2 regions of the Cryobacterium sp. 10I1 genome follow, and region 2 is predicted to be linked to the other one. Evidence: predicted binding sites of a transcription regulator. Region 2 holds the regulator's gene; the other holds the start of a gene.
The links. Region 2 encodes HrcA, which represses chaperone genes, less so after heat shock. Its sites were predicted from a motif close to TTNGCACTCGNNNNNNNCGAGTGCNAA; they were not measured.

Region 1 (5,098 bases), on a different contig from region 2:
CGGCAGGTTGCGCACCTTGTCGGCGACGACGCCGGGCTCGAGACCCGCGTTGAGGGCGATCTGCTTGAGCGGGGCGTCGATGGCAACCTTGACGATGTTCGCGCCGGTCGCCTCGTCTCCGACGAGCTCGAGCTTCTCGAACGCGGTCTTGCCGGCCTGGATGAGGGCGACGCCACCACCGGCGACGATGCCCTCTTCGACAGCAGCCTTCGCGTTGCGGACGGCGTCCTCGATACGGTGCTTACGCTCCTTGAGCTCAACCTCCGTCGCGGCGCCGGCCTTGATGACGGCAACGCCGCCGGCGAGCTTGGCGAGACGCTCCTGGAGCTTCTCACGGTCGTAGTCGCTGTCGGTGTTCTCGATCTCGTTGCGGATCTGCTGAACGCGACCGGCGATGGCTTCGGGGTCTCCGGCGCCTTCGACGATGGTCGTCTCGTCCTTGGTGATGACGATCTTGCGCGCGTTGCCGAGCAGGTCGAGGGTGACGTTCTCAAGCTTGAGGCCGACCTCCTCGGAGATGACCTGGCCACCGGTGAGGATGGCGATGTCCTGCAGCTGGGCCTTGCGACGGTCGCCGAAGCCGGGAGCCTTGACGGCGACCGACTTGAAGATGCCGCGGATCTTGTTCACAACGAGCGTGGCCAGAGCCTCGCCGTCGACGTCCTCGGCGATGATGAGGAGCTGCTTGCCGGTCTGGATGACCTTGTCCACGATCGGGAGGAGGTCCTTGATGTTGGAGACCTTGGAGTTGACGATCAGGATGTAGGGGTCTTCGAAGACCGCTTCCTGACGGTCGGGGTCGGTCACGAAGTACGCGGACAGGAAGCCCTTGTCGAAGCGCATGCCTTCGGTGAGCTCGAGCTCGGTGCCGAGGGTGTTGGACTCCTCGACGGTGACGACGCCTTCCTTGCCGACCTTGTCGATCGCCTCGGCGATGATCGCGCCGATTTCAGCGTCGCCGGCAGAGATGGATGCGGTGGCCGCGATCTCTTCCTTGGTCTCGACCTCTTTGGCGTTGGCGATCAGCTCTGCGATGACCGCAGCGGTGGCCTTTTCAATGCCGCGCTTGAGGCTGATCGGGTCTGCGCCGGCTGCGACGTTGCGCAGGCCTTCGCGGACGAGCGCCTGGGCGAGGACGGTCGCGGTGGTCGTTCCGTCGCCGGCAACGTCGTCGGTCTTCTTGGCGACCTCTTTGACGAGTTCCGCACCGATCTTCTCGTACGGGTCGTCGAGTTCGATTTCCTTGGCGATCGAGACACCGTCGTTGGTGATCGTGGGGGCGCCCCACTTCTTCTCCAATACGACGTTACGTCCGCGCGGGCCGAGGGTGACCTTGACCGTGTCAGCGAGGATGTTCAGGCCACGCTCAAGGCCACGACGGGCCTCTTCGTTGAAAGCAATGATCTTTGCCATATGTGTTTCTCGTCCCTCCCGGACGTTACCAAAACGGTGATGGGTTGGCACTCAAAAGGAGAGAGTGCCAAGTCGATTCTGGCACTCAGGGGTCGAGAGTGCAAGTGAGCGCCGGGAAGCGTCGGGAGGCTACGGGACGAGTTCGACGGAGCCGGTGCCGTTCGGGATCAGTTCGATCCAGGTATTGCCCGGGGCGAGGCGAATGGTGACCCCGTTGTCGTCGATCAGCCGGATCGGGTCGGCCTGCCCGGCCTTCGACCACGTCGCGTGCACGGTCTTGCCGCCGGCGGACACCGAGCCCTCCCCCGTACCGATCATGACGGTCTTGGGCACCTCGCCGTAGGTGCCGTCGATGTCGACCCGGAGCACGAGGACGTTGGTGGCGCCCCTGCGGGCGCCGGTCGTGTCGAGGTCCGGGGCGCCCTCCTGCGAGCGCAGGTAGGCCTGTGAGGCGGTGTCCCAGCTCCAGCCGGGATAGCGCGATGCGGAGAACCGCGCGTTGATCTGGGTGATCGGGGTGCCATCGACCCCGGCGGTCGATGCCGCGATGCTGCCCGCGTACGCGAACTGCTGCACCGGCGGCGCGACAGAAGCGTTGCGCCCGACGAGTTCGGCGGCCTTCAGCACGACGTTGTGCGGCGCCTCCCTGTCGGCGACGCGGGAGAACAGGCCCGTCGTGTCGTAGTCGAAGACCGAGTTGATGACGGGGGTGGCCTTCATCATGTCGACGAAGACCTGCTGTCCGCCGGAGTAGGCGACGATTCCGCCGAACGGCGTGATGATGTCGGGGTCCATCGGCCGGATCGACCGCACCGGGCCGATCGCGTCGGGAATGTCGGACTGCCAGACGCCGACGTAACGGGTCAGTCCGCCCTCGACGAGTTCCTCGAAGACGATGTCAGCCCGATCCAGCGAAATCTGGGGCCTGGCGGCCTCGTGGTTGTCGATCTTCACGGCGAGGGACGGGTTCGCAGCCTTCCCGGCCGGCACGATCGTGCCACGAAGCGGCGCGATCGCCAGCGGCGCCGGGGCGTCGACGGCAGCGGCGGTGGGTTCCACGGTCGCCGTCGGCGTCGCCGTGGTGGGCGGCTCGGTTCCGGAGCACGCCGTCATCACCAAGAGGAGGCATGGAAGAAGCACGGCACCGAAAAGTCGTGCCGTGCTTCGCCCGTGGATTCTTGCAGTTCTTTTCGCTGTCACGCCCCACACCCTAACGCGGCAAACTCGCGGATGCCGCGCGGCTCGGGGTGTTGCCCGAGATTGGGTGCGCTTGGTGTGGGTGCGCCTGATCTTTTCAGATCAGACGGGACGTACCGACTCGGCCTGTGGCCCCTTTGCCCCGGTTCCCAGTTCGAAGATGACGTGCTGTCCCTCTTCCAAAACCTTGTACCCGTGCATGTCGATGGCGGAATAGTGGACGAAGACGTCCTGTCCGCCGCCGTCGACGGTGATGAAGCCGAAACCCTTTTCAGCGTTGAACCATTTGACGGTTCCGTTCGCCATGTGTAACTCCCCAGTGCTCTGATATTTTCGGCAACCGCCCGTTGGCCGTACCGGGCCTGGCGCATGTGACTGCGTCCATCCGGTCCGACCGGTCGGTTGCCCCAGGGGGCAACCGGACGAACGAGATGAGCGACCTGAGTCAAAGATTACTGAAGCCAAGAAAGAACGAAAGGGGGTTGACGAGGAGCCCCCGTGGAGTTATACAACCGGAGGCGAATGGCCGGTCAGGACGCAGGCGTGGTGCTTGACACGAAGTCAGCCCCGACGACGACCGTGAGGTCGGCCCCCGAGGTTGCGAAGTCGCTCGCGAGGAGCACCGTGGATCCCGGAAACGAAGCCGCGACCCCGCGGGCGGCGCCCTCGAGGGTCGCATCGGCGTAGTACACGGTCGTCTTGGTCACATCTTCTGTGCTCGCGTTACTGAGCGCGCCGACGGTCCAGCCGGCCGCGGAGAGGGCTTCCCCGGCAGCCTTGGCGACACCCGTGCCCTTTGTGCCGTTGAGCACGGTCACGGTGAGACTCGGATCGACCGTCGCGACGGCCGTCGGAACGGCGGTCGCGGCATCCGTCGCCGTGTCTGTCGCCGAGCTGGAGGACAGCCCGGGGATCGCGATGTTGAGTTTGTTGCTGAGCGAGGCCATCCCGAAGACTCCGAGGCCGATCAGGACGGCCGTTGCCCCCAGTGCCCACCAGAACGCAACCCAGTGGCGTCCCTTCTTTCCGGGGGCGCGATGGGCGCCCACTCGGTCGAGGGAGTGCGGCAGGTGGTCGAAGCGGTCTTTCGGATAGGTGGGAGGCATTGTGGGGCTGGGTCGATCCTCTTGTCGCGGGCGAATGGGTGGAACGTCGGGGTCGAAATCCGGCTGCGCCTAGGGGGCGGGGCTGGTTCGGTGCTCCGGAGCGCGCACTGTCCGGCGCTCCCGTGCCTGCTCACGGGCTGCACGCATCCGCTGCAGCCGTTTCACCAGCATGGGATCGTGAGCCAGGGCAAGAGGGGAGTCGATCAAAACGCCCAATAGTTGATAGTACCGGGCCGAGGACAGCCCGAACTCGGAACGGATCGCCTGCTCCTTGGCTCCGGCATGGGTGAACCAGCGCCGTTCGAAGCTCAGGATGCCGCGGTCGCGGTCGGTGAGGCCGCCCGGGGAGTCGGCGGGGTCCGGGTCACGCACGCCGTCCACCATCCACCTCTTTCACCATCGCCATTCGCTGCTCGAATCCTATTTGGCGTCGGCTATGGATTCGCTGGGCCACGCGGGTCGCTCCCTCGCCGGGAGGAAAAGTGCCCGGGCAGGCGCGGGAGCGTGCCGGTGAGCGTCCCGGTGTGAAAGTGCTGAACGGGCCCGGGAATCGGAATACGCCCCTGCCGGGCTGAGTTTAAGCTTGCTGGGAGGGTTGGCGGCCACGCTGCACTGCGCCCTCGCCCGATGGGAAGGATGAACCATGGACTACGAAGTCACGAAGTCAGACGCTGAATGGGCCGCGGAACTCGGGCCGGAGAAGTTTGCCGTACTGCGGCAGGCCGCCACCGAGCGAGCCTGGACCGGGGAGCTGCTCGACGAGAGCCGTTCCGGCATCTATACCTGCGGCGCCTGCCACGCCGAACTCTTCAAGAGCGGCACGAAGTTCGATTCCGGGTGCGGCTGGCCGAGCTTCTATGAGTCGGTGCGCCCGGAGGCCGTCGAACTCATCGAGGACACCTCCCTCGGCGTCGTCCGCACCGAGGTGCGCTGCGCGAACTGCGGTTCCCATCTCGGGCATGTCTTCGACGACGGTTTCGGCACCCCGACCGGCGACCGCTACTGCATGAACTCCATCTCGCTCGAGTTCAAGCCGGTCGACTAGACCGTGTGCACGCCGCTCGAGGCGATCGGCGGGCGGCGTTCGTCGTCCGCCGTGACACCGGATGCCCCCACGCACGACGACCTGCTCCCGCTCGTGGCCGCGTGTGCGCGCGTGGCCGACCACGGGGCCCTGCGACCCTGGCGCCTGATCGAGCTGCGCGGGGACGCCCGCATGCGGCTCGGGGCTGCGTTCGCCGCGGCATCCGCACGCCTCGCTGCTGAGGCCGGTGCGGAACCGCCGTCCGCTGCGGAGTTGGCCAAGCTCGCGGGCAAGCCGCTTCGGGCATCACTGTTGATCGCGGTCGTCGCGAGCCATCGGGAGAGCGACAAGGTCGAAC
Region 2 (7,965 bases):
TCGACGGCAAGCTCAGCCCGCGCGAGAAGATCCAGATGATGTCCACCCGGGCGACGCACGAGATCCTCGAGATCGGCGTGACAAGCCCCGAACCGACCCCGAGCAAGGGTCTCGGCGTCGGCGAGGTCGGCTACCTGATCACCGGTGTGAAGGACGTCCGCCAGTCCAAGGTCGGCGACACCGTCACGACCGCGCTGCGCCCGGCAACCGTCGCCCTCCCCGGCTACACGGAGCCCAAGCCGATGGTGTTCTCCGGCCTCTACCCGATCGACGGCAGCGACTACCCCGCTCTCCGTGAAGCACTCGACAAGCTCAAGCTCTCCGACGCGTCCCTCGTCTACGAGCCGGAGACATCCGTCGCCCTCGGCTTCGGGTTCCGCTGCGGGTTCCTCGGGCTGCTGCACCTCGAGATCATCACCGAGCGCCTCGACCGCGAGTTCAACCTCGACCTGATCACGACGGCCCCGAGCGTGATCTACGAGGTCTCGACCGACGACAAGAAGTCCGTCACCGTGACGAACCCGAGCGAGTTCCCTGACGGCAAGATCGCCAAGGTCGAGGAACCGATCGTCAAGGCCGCGATCCTCGCGCCCAAGGATTACGTCGGCGTCATCATGGAACTCTGCCAGGGCCGCCGCGGCACCCTGCTCGGCATGGAATACCTCGGTGAGGACCGGGTCGAGATCCGCTACACGATGCCGCTCGGCGAGATCGTCTTCGACTTCTTCGACCAGCTGAAGAGCAAGACCGCCGGGTACGCCTCGCTCGACTACGAACCGATCGGCTCGCAGGAGGCAGACCTGGTCAAGGTCGACATCCTGCTGCAGGGCGAGCAGGTGGACGCGTTCAGCGCCATCGTGCACCGCGACAAGGCATACGACTACGGCGTGCTGATGACCGGGCGGCTGCGGAAACTCATCCCACGGCAGCAGTTCGACGTTCCGATCCAGGCCGCGATCGGAGCCCGCATCATTGCCCGCGAATCGATCAGCGCCATCCGCAAGGACGTCCTCGCCAAGTGCTACGGCGGCGACATCTCCCGCAAGCGCAAGCTGCTCGAGAAGCAGAAAGAGGGCAAGAAGCGCATGAAGATGGTCGGCCGCGTCGAGGTGCCGCAGGAGGCCTTCATCGCCGCGCTCTCGGGGGACGAGCCGGCCAAGAAAGAGAAGAAGTAGGCGGATGCGGCGTTCCACCTTCACCGACGCGGCCGTGACCTATGCGGCGATCGGCGGCACCCTCGCCCCCGATCTGCTCCGGTACCCGCCGCGCGGTTACCGGCCGCTCGAACGCACCGTTCGCCTCGGCAGCGGTGAAGAGCGGTTCCGGACCGCTGCCGCGCTCCTGATGACCTGGGGCGTGCAGCTCGGCAGTGGCATGACCGTCACCGACCTCCAGCAGAGCACCGGCGTCCAGTACTCCGGGATCGTGTTCAACGCCGACGGCACCCCCTCGGTGAACCAGGAGCACCCGGTCGACGAGGCGACGTTCGCCGACGACGGCACCCCGTACATCGTCAACGGCATGTCCGCGCGCCTCTCGGTGGCAGTGGGCCCGTTCACCGTCGACTCGCCCGTACGTGTCGTCTACGTCATCGACGAGACGGACCGCATCGGTTTCGGCTACGGCACCCTTGACGGCCACCCCGCGAGCGGCGAGGAGGCGTTCATCGTCGACCGACAGGCCGATGACTCCGTCTGGCTGACGATCCGGGCCTTCTCACGTCCGAGCACCTGGTACTACCGGCTCGCCTGGCCGATCGTCCGCATGCAGCAGGCCAAGTACACCGCCCGCTACCTGCGCGCCCTGCACCCGGTCGGCGCGGTCTGACGATGGGCAGCGCCCTTCCCCTCGGCGATCCGGCACCGCGCGACGGCCTGCTCCCGGCATCCGCCGCCGTCGGGGCATCCGAGCGCGACTTCGGCGTGTACCTGCATGTGCCGTTCTGCCGGGTGCGCTGCGGCTACTGCGACTTCAACACCTACACCGCGACCGAGCTGCGCGGAGCGTCCCAGCACGACTACGCGGGCCAGGCCTTCGCCGAGGTCGAGTCCGCAGGGCGCATCCTCCGCGACTCCGGGGTTCCGGACCGGGAAGCCGCGACGGTGTTCTTCGGCGGCGGCACCCCCACACTCCTGCCCGCTGTGGACCTGGTCCGGATGCTCGACTCCGTCCGCGACACCTGGGGCCTCGCGGACGGCGCCGAGGTGACCACGGAAGCCAACCCGGACTCCGTCGACGCCGCCTACCTCGACACTCTCGCCGCCGCAGGCTTCACCAGGGTCTCCTTCGGCATGCAGTCCGCCGTGCCCCGGGTGCTCGCGACCCTCGAGCGCACCCACGACCCGGAGCGCATCCCGCTCGTCACCGGGTGGGCCCGCGATGCCGGGCTCGACGTCAGTCTCGACCTCATCTACGGCACGCCGGGGGAGACCCGTGCCGACTGGCGCGCGAGCCTCGAGCAGGCCATCGGCCTGTCCCCGAACCACATCAGCGCGTATTCGCTCATCGTCGAGGACGGCACGAAGCTCGCAAGGCAGATCCGCCGAGGCGAACTCGCCCCCGTCGACGAGGACACCCAGGCCGAGTTCTACGAACTCGCCGACGAACTCCTCGACGCGGCCGGCTACGGCTGGTACGAGGTCAGCAACTGGGCGACGGATGCCGCGCACCGGTCCAGGCACAACCTCGCATACTGGCGCAGCCAGGACTGGTGGGGGGTCGGACCCGGTGCGCACAGCCACGTCGGCGGCGTGCGGTGGTGGAACGTCAAGCACCCCTCCGCATACGCCGACCGGATCCTCGCCGGGGACTCACCTGCCGCAGGGCGCGAGACCCTCGACGACACGACCCGCGAGGTGGAGCGGGTCCTCCTGCTCACCCGCATCCGGGAGGGCATCCGGATCGACTCGCTCTCGCCGCTCGGTCGCCGCGAGGTCGCCGGTCTCATCGCCGATGAACTCGTCAACGCGAAAGCCGCCCTCTCCGGGACGGTCGAACTGACCAGGAGAGGACGGCTTCTCGCGGACGCCGTCGTACGGCGGCTTCTCGCGGATTAAGGTGCTGCGGTCTAGCTGACGAACTTGATGGTGAGCGGGTAGGTGTAGTACTCGCCCTTGTTGGCCGCGAGGGCCGCGATGATGCTGAAGACGACGCTCAAGACCCAGACGGCGGGCAGCAGCAGGAACCCGACCAGCGCCAGCGTCAGCACTCCGCTGACCACATAGGCGATGGCCAGGGTGATCTGGAAGTTGAGCGCCGTCGCCGCGTGCGCGCGGATGAACGGGCCGCGGTCCTTGAGCACGAGGTAACCGATGAGCGCGGGCACGAACTCGAAGAGGATTCCGCCCACGTGGATCAGGGTGGCCCACAAGCGTTCGTCCGACGGGTTCATCGGCGTAACGGGCTGGTAGGAATTGGCGGGGGGTGGTGTGGACATTCGGGCTCCTTGTACGCGTTATCTGGTTGTGCTGGTCCCGCGAGATACTCCGGGTGGTGTGAGGTTCCGCCGGTCGCCGCGCTACTTGATGAGACGCAGGGCGAAGGGGTAGCGGTAGGCCTGGCCGTCCTTCGCCTTCAGGAACCCGAGGATCGAGAAGATGATCGCCACGACCCAGGCGGCGAAGATGATCAGGGCACCGACGAACGGGAGGATCGAGCCGATCACGTAGAGGATGGCGATCGTGATCTGGAAGTTCAGGGCTTCCTTGCCTTCCTGGGCGGTGAAGCGACCGCGATCCTTGAACACGAGCCAGATGATCAGGGAGGGGAGCGGGCCGATGATGCCGCCGAGGTGCGCGAAGGACGCCCACTGGCGGTCCTCGGTCTCGGTGAGGGGAGCAGCGGCAACGGGTGTGGGTGCTGCCGGCTGGTATGGCTGCTGCGGGGGGCGCTGGCCCAGGTTCGGATCTTCGCCGTTGTTACCGGTTGAATTGCTCATCATCGTGCCTTTCCGTGCGGATGGAGGACCGTTACAAGACTCAAGGTACTGCGCCCAATCATCCGCTAGCAATGGGGGTGTCCCCGTGTGTCGCGATATGATTGGCAGTCAAACGCCGTGAGTGCCAAAGTCGCCGGCACCCAGTCACCCGGAAAGGAGGCGATTCAGTCATGGTTTCGGATCGCAGCCTCGAAGTTCTGCGGGTCATTGTTCAAGACTACGTCGCCTCGCGCGAGCCCGTCGGGTCAAAAACCATCGTTGACCGGCATTCCTTCGGAGTGTCGGCGGCGACCATTCGCAATGACATGGCTCTCCTCGAGGAGGAGGAGCTCATCATCGCCCCGCACACCTCCTCAGGGCGGATCCCGACCGACAAGGGGTACCGGCTCTTCGTCGATCACCTCGCCGATCTGCGCCCGCTCTCCGCAGCGCAGCGCCAGGCCATCGAGACGTTCCTCGGGCAGTCCGCAGACCTCGACGAGGTTCTCGCCCGCAGCGTCCGGTTGCTCTCCCAGCTCACCCACCAGGTCGCGCTCGTGCAGTACCCCTCGCTGTCTCGTGCGAGGGTGCGCCACATCGAGCTCGTGGCGCTCTCGGAGACCCGGCTCCTGTCCGTGCTGATCACGGATGCCGGCCGGGTCGAGCAACGCGTGATCGAGCTGCCCCGGCCGCTCGAGGAGCAGCTGCTGGTCCGCCTCCGCGCCCGCCTCAACGCCGCCGTGGTCGGCCTCAGCATGAGCGCAGCAGCGATCGCGCTCACGGATGCCGCCGACCTGGCCGGCGAGCAACCGGACGTTGTCTCCCTGGTCACCCTCACCCTTCGCGACCAGGTCGGTGCGAACCGGCAGGAGCGGCTGGTGATGGCCGGCGCCGCGAACCTCGTGCGCACGGAGGAAGACTTCACCGGGAGCATCTATCCGGTGCTCGAGGCCATCGAGGAGCAGGTCGTCCTGCTGCGCCTCTTCGGCGAGATGGCGACAGACCAGCATGGGGTGTCGGTGAGTATCGGCAGGGAGAACGCGCCATTCGGACTCTCCGAGACCAGCGTGCTGACCAGCGGCTACAGCTCGCAGGGTGGAGACCTTGCCCGCCTCGGCGTCCTGGGCCCCACCCGGATGGACTACTCGAACAACATGGCGGCCGTCCGTGCCGTCGCCCGCTACCTGTCCCGCCTGCTCGAATAGGCGAGTCCCTCGACCAGCCCCCACGCCGCACACCTACGAAAACAGACCTAGGAGAGCCAGCTTTGGCTGACCATTACGAAGTACTCGGCGTCGCACGCGATGCCTCCACCGACGAAATCAAGAAGGCGTACCGTCGCCTCGCCCGCCAGCTCCACCCCGACGTGAACCCCGGCGCGGATGCGTCTGAGCGGTTCAAGCACGTCACCCACGCCTACGACGTGCTGAGCGACCCGAAGCAGCGCGACAACTACGACCACGGCGGCAACGGCCGTACGGGCGGAAACGCCGGGTTCGACGGCAACTTCGGCAACTTCGGCGACATCTTCGAGACCTTCTTCGGAGGGGGCGGCGGCAGCCGTGGACCGAGGTCTCGCCGCGAACGCGGCCAGGACGCCCTGATCAGGGTCGAACTCGACCTCGACGAGATCATTTTCGGAACCCACCGCGACCTCGAGGTCGACACGGCCATCGTCTGCGCGACCTGCAGCGGAACCTGCTGCCAGCCGGGGACCGCCCCTGTCACGTGCGACATCTGCCACGGCACCGGCAACATCCAGCGCGCCGTGCGCTCCCTGCTGGGCAATGTGATGACCTCGAGCCCCTGCGGCTCCTGCCGCGGTTTCGGCACGATCATCGCAACCCCGTGCGTGACCTGCCAGGGCCAGGGCCGTGTCCGCGCCCGCCGCACTGTTCCGGTCGACATCCCCGCCGGCGTCGACACGGGCCTGCGCCTGCAGATGCCCGGGAGCGGAGAGGCCGGACCTGCCGGCGGCCCCAACGGCGACCTGTACCTCGAAATGAAGGTCCGCCACCACGACGTGTTCAGCCGCGACGGTGACGACCTGCTCTGCACCCTCGACGTGCCCATGACGGATGCGATCCTCGGCACGACCACGACGGTCAAGGCCCTCGACGGCGACATCACCGTCGAGATCCGTGCCGGAGTGCAGGGCTCCGAAGTCATCACGGTCAAGGACCGCGGAGTCTCGCGCCTCCGCGGCAATGGCCGCGGCGACCTCAAGGTCGGGATCCACGTCGTGACGCCGACCAAGCTCGACCACAAGGAGAGGGAACTGATCGAACAGTTCGCCGCGAAGCACAAGTCCCCGGCTCCCGCGCTCAGTGCGGTGCAGCAGGGACTCTTCGCGAAGCTCCGCGACCGGTTCCGCGTCTAACCGGATGGCGCACTTCTTCATCGACGAGTCCCTCCGCGCGGAGGACTGCCCCGTCGGAGCCGTCGCGACCATCACCGGTGCCGAGGCCAGGCACGCGGTCACCGTGAGCCGGGTCCGGCCGGGGGAGCACCTGCTCGCCGGGAACGGGTCCGGCCTGCTCCTGGAGACGACCGTCGAGGAAGCGGAGACCGGACGGCTGGTCCTGCGGGTCGACAGCGCGCGGAACATCGCGAGGCCGAGCCCGCGCATCCGCCTTGTTCAGGCACTCGCCAAGGGCGACCGCGACGAGATGGCGGTGCAGGCCGCGACCGAACTCGGCGTCGACGGCGTCGTTCCGTGGGCGGCCGCCCGCTCGGTGACGCGCTGGGAGGGCCAGAAGGTCGCCAAGGGACGGGAGCGTTGGCGCGCCATCGTACGCGAGGCGTCCAAGCAATCGATCCGGCCCTGGCTTCCCGAGGTCGCAGACCTCACGAGCACCAAACAACTCGCCGTGCTGGCGCGGGGCACGCGGATGCTGCTCCTCGAGCCCACCGCCGACATCCGGCTGACCCGGTTGCCGTCGATTGACGACGCGGCCGACGCGGCCGATTCCCAGGCAACCGCGGCGCGGGACATCGTGCTCGTCGTCGGTCCGGAGGGTGGCATCGCCGCCTCGGAACTCGAGATGCTCGAAGCCGCCGGGGCCGTGCGGGTGCGCCTCGGCGACACCGTGCTGCGCACGTCGACGGCCGGGCCCGCCGCCCTCGCCGTGCTCAACGCCGCCCTCGACCGGTGGTGACCCCCGGCAGGTTAAGATAGGACCATGTCAGAAACCGGCGCAGAACCCTCCGTCTTCAGCCGCATCGTCGCGCGCGACATCCCCGCGACCATCGTCGCCGAGACCGAACGCATCATCGCATTCGTCGACATCAACCCGCAGGCCCCCGTGCACATCGTCGTCACGACCAAGACGGAGGCGTACCGCAACGTCGTCGAACTCGCCGCCGGCGACCCCGGACTCCTTGCCGAGCTCGTCGCCGTCGCCGGGCGGGTCGCCACCGAGCTTTCCGACGGCCAGTTCCGCCTCGTCTTCAATACCGGCGCCGCCGCCGGACAAACCGTGTTCCACGTCCACGCCCACGTGCTCGCCCTGAAACCGTCGGAGGACGGGGCGACCGGCTCGCTCGGGGAGGGAACACTTGGTTCCGTCTGAGCTGTCTGAGCCGTCAGAGAAGTCCGTGCCGTCCCTGCCCTCCGGTGCGCTCCCGTCCGAAACGACGGTCGAGACCCGGATCCTCATCGACGGGGTCGCCATGGTGCGCCTCCTCGGCGCGCAGGACCGGCTGCTCGGCGCGATCGAGAAGGAACACCCCGCGGTCAGCGTGCACGTCCGCGGCAACGAGATGACGCTCTCCGGTGAGCCGAGCCAGGTCGCCGCCGCCCGCCGTCTGATCGAAGAATTGCTCGTGATGATCCGCGAGGGCCGTGACCTCGCGCCGGCCGAGGTCGAGTCGAGCGCCCGCATGCTCGGCGAGGACAGCACCTCGAGCCCCTCCGTTCGCCTCGGGCCGCCGATCCTCACCTCACGGGGCAAGAGCATCCGCGCGAAGACGATCGGCCAGAAGGAATACGTCGATGCCATCGACACCGACACGATCGTTTTCGGGATCGGCCCCGCCGGAACCGGCAA

Region 1: a site for HrcA is predicted at 1,458-1,484, ahead of groL (chaperonin GroEL). Genes of this name have one in related genera too.

Annotation. Positions count from the first base shown of each region.
Region 1 covers NZ_JASJVF010000113.1:248-5,345, reverse strand. The annotation lists gene groL (chaperonin GroEL) at 1-1,413, opposite strand, end outside; gene QN345_RS11015 (DUF3048 domain-containing protein) at 1,543-2,553, opposite strand; gene QN345_RS11010 (cold-shock protein) at 2,713-2,916, opposite strand; gene QN345_RS11005 (LytR C-terminal domain-containing protein) at 3,141-3,716, opposite strand; gene QN345_RS11000 (DUF3263 domain-containing protein) at 3,786-4,100, opposite strand; gene msrB (peptide-methionine (R)-S-oxide reductase MsrB) at 4,360-4,761, shown strand; gene QN345_RS10990 (nitroreductase family protein) at 4,765-5,098, shown strand, end outside.
Region 2 covers NZ_JASJVF010000012.1:21,670-29,634, reverse strand. The annotation lists partial or broken gene lepA (translation elongation factor 4) at 1-1,175, shown strand, start outside; gene QN345_RS02645 (DUF1990 family protein) at 1,180-1,827, shown strand; gene hemW (radical SAM family heme chaperone HemW) at 1,830-3,056, shown strand; gene QN345_RS02635 (DUF4870 domain-containing protein) at 3,068-3,436, opposite strand; gene QN345_RS02630 (DUF4870 domain-containing protein) at 3,518-3,940, opposite strand; gene hrcA (heat-inducible transcriptional repressor HrcA) at 4,108-5,121, shown strand; gene dnaJ (molecular chaperone DnaJ) at 5,184-6,296, shown strand; gene QN345_RS02615 (16S rRNA (uracil(1498)-N(3))-methyltransferase) at 6,301-7,074, shown strand; gene QN345_RS02610 (HIT domain-containing protein) at 7,099-7,488, shown strand; gene QN345_RS02605 (PhoH family protein) at 7,589-7,965, shown strand, end outside.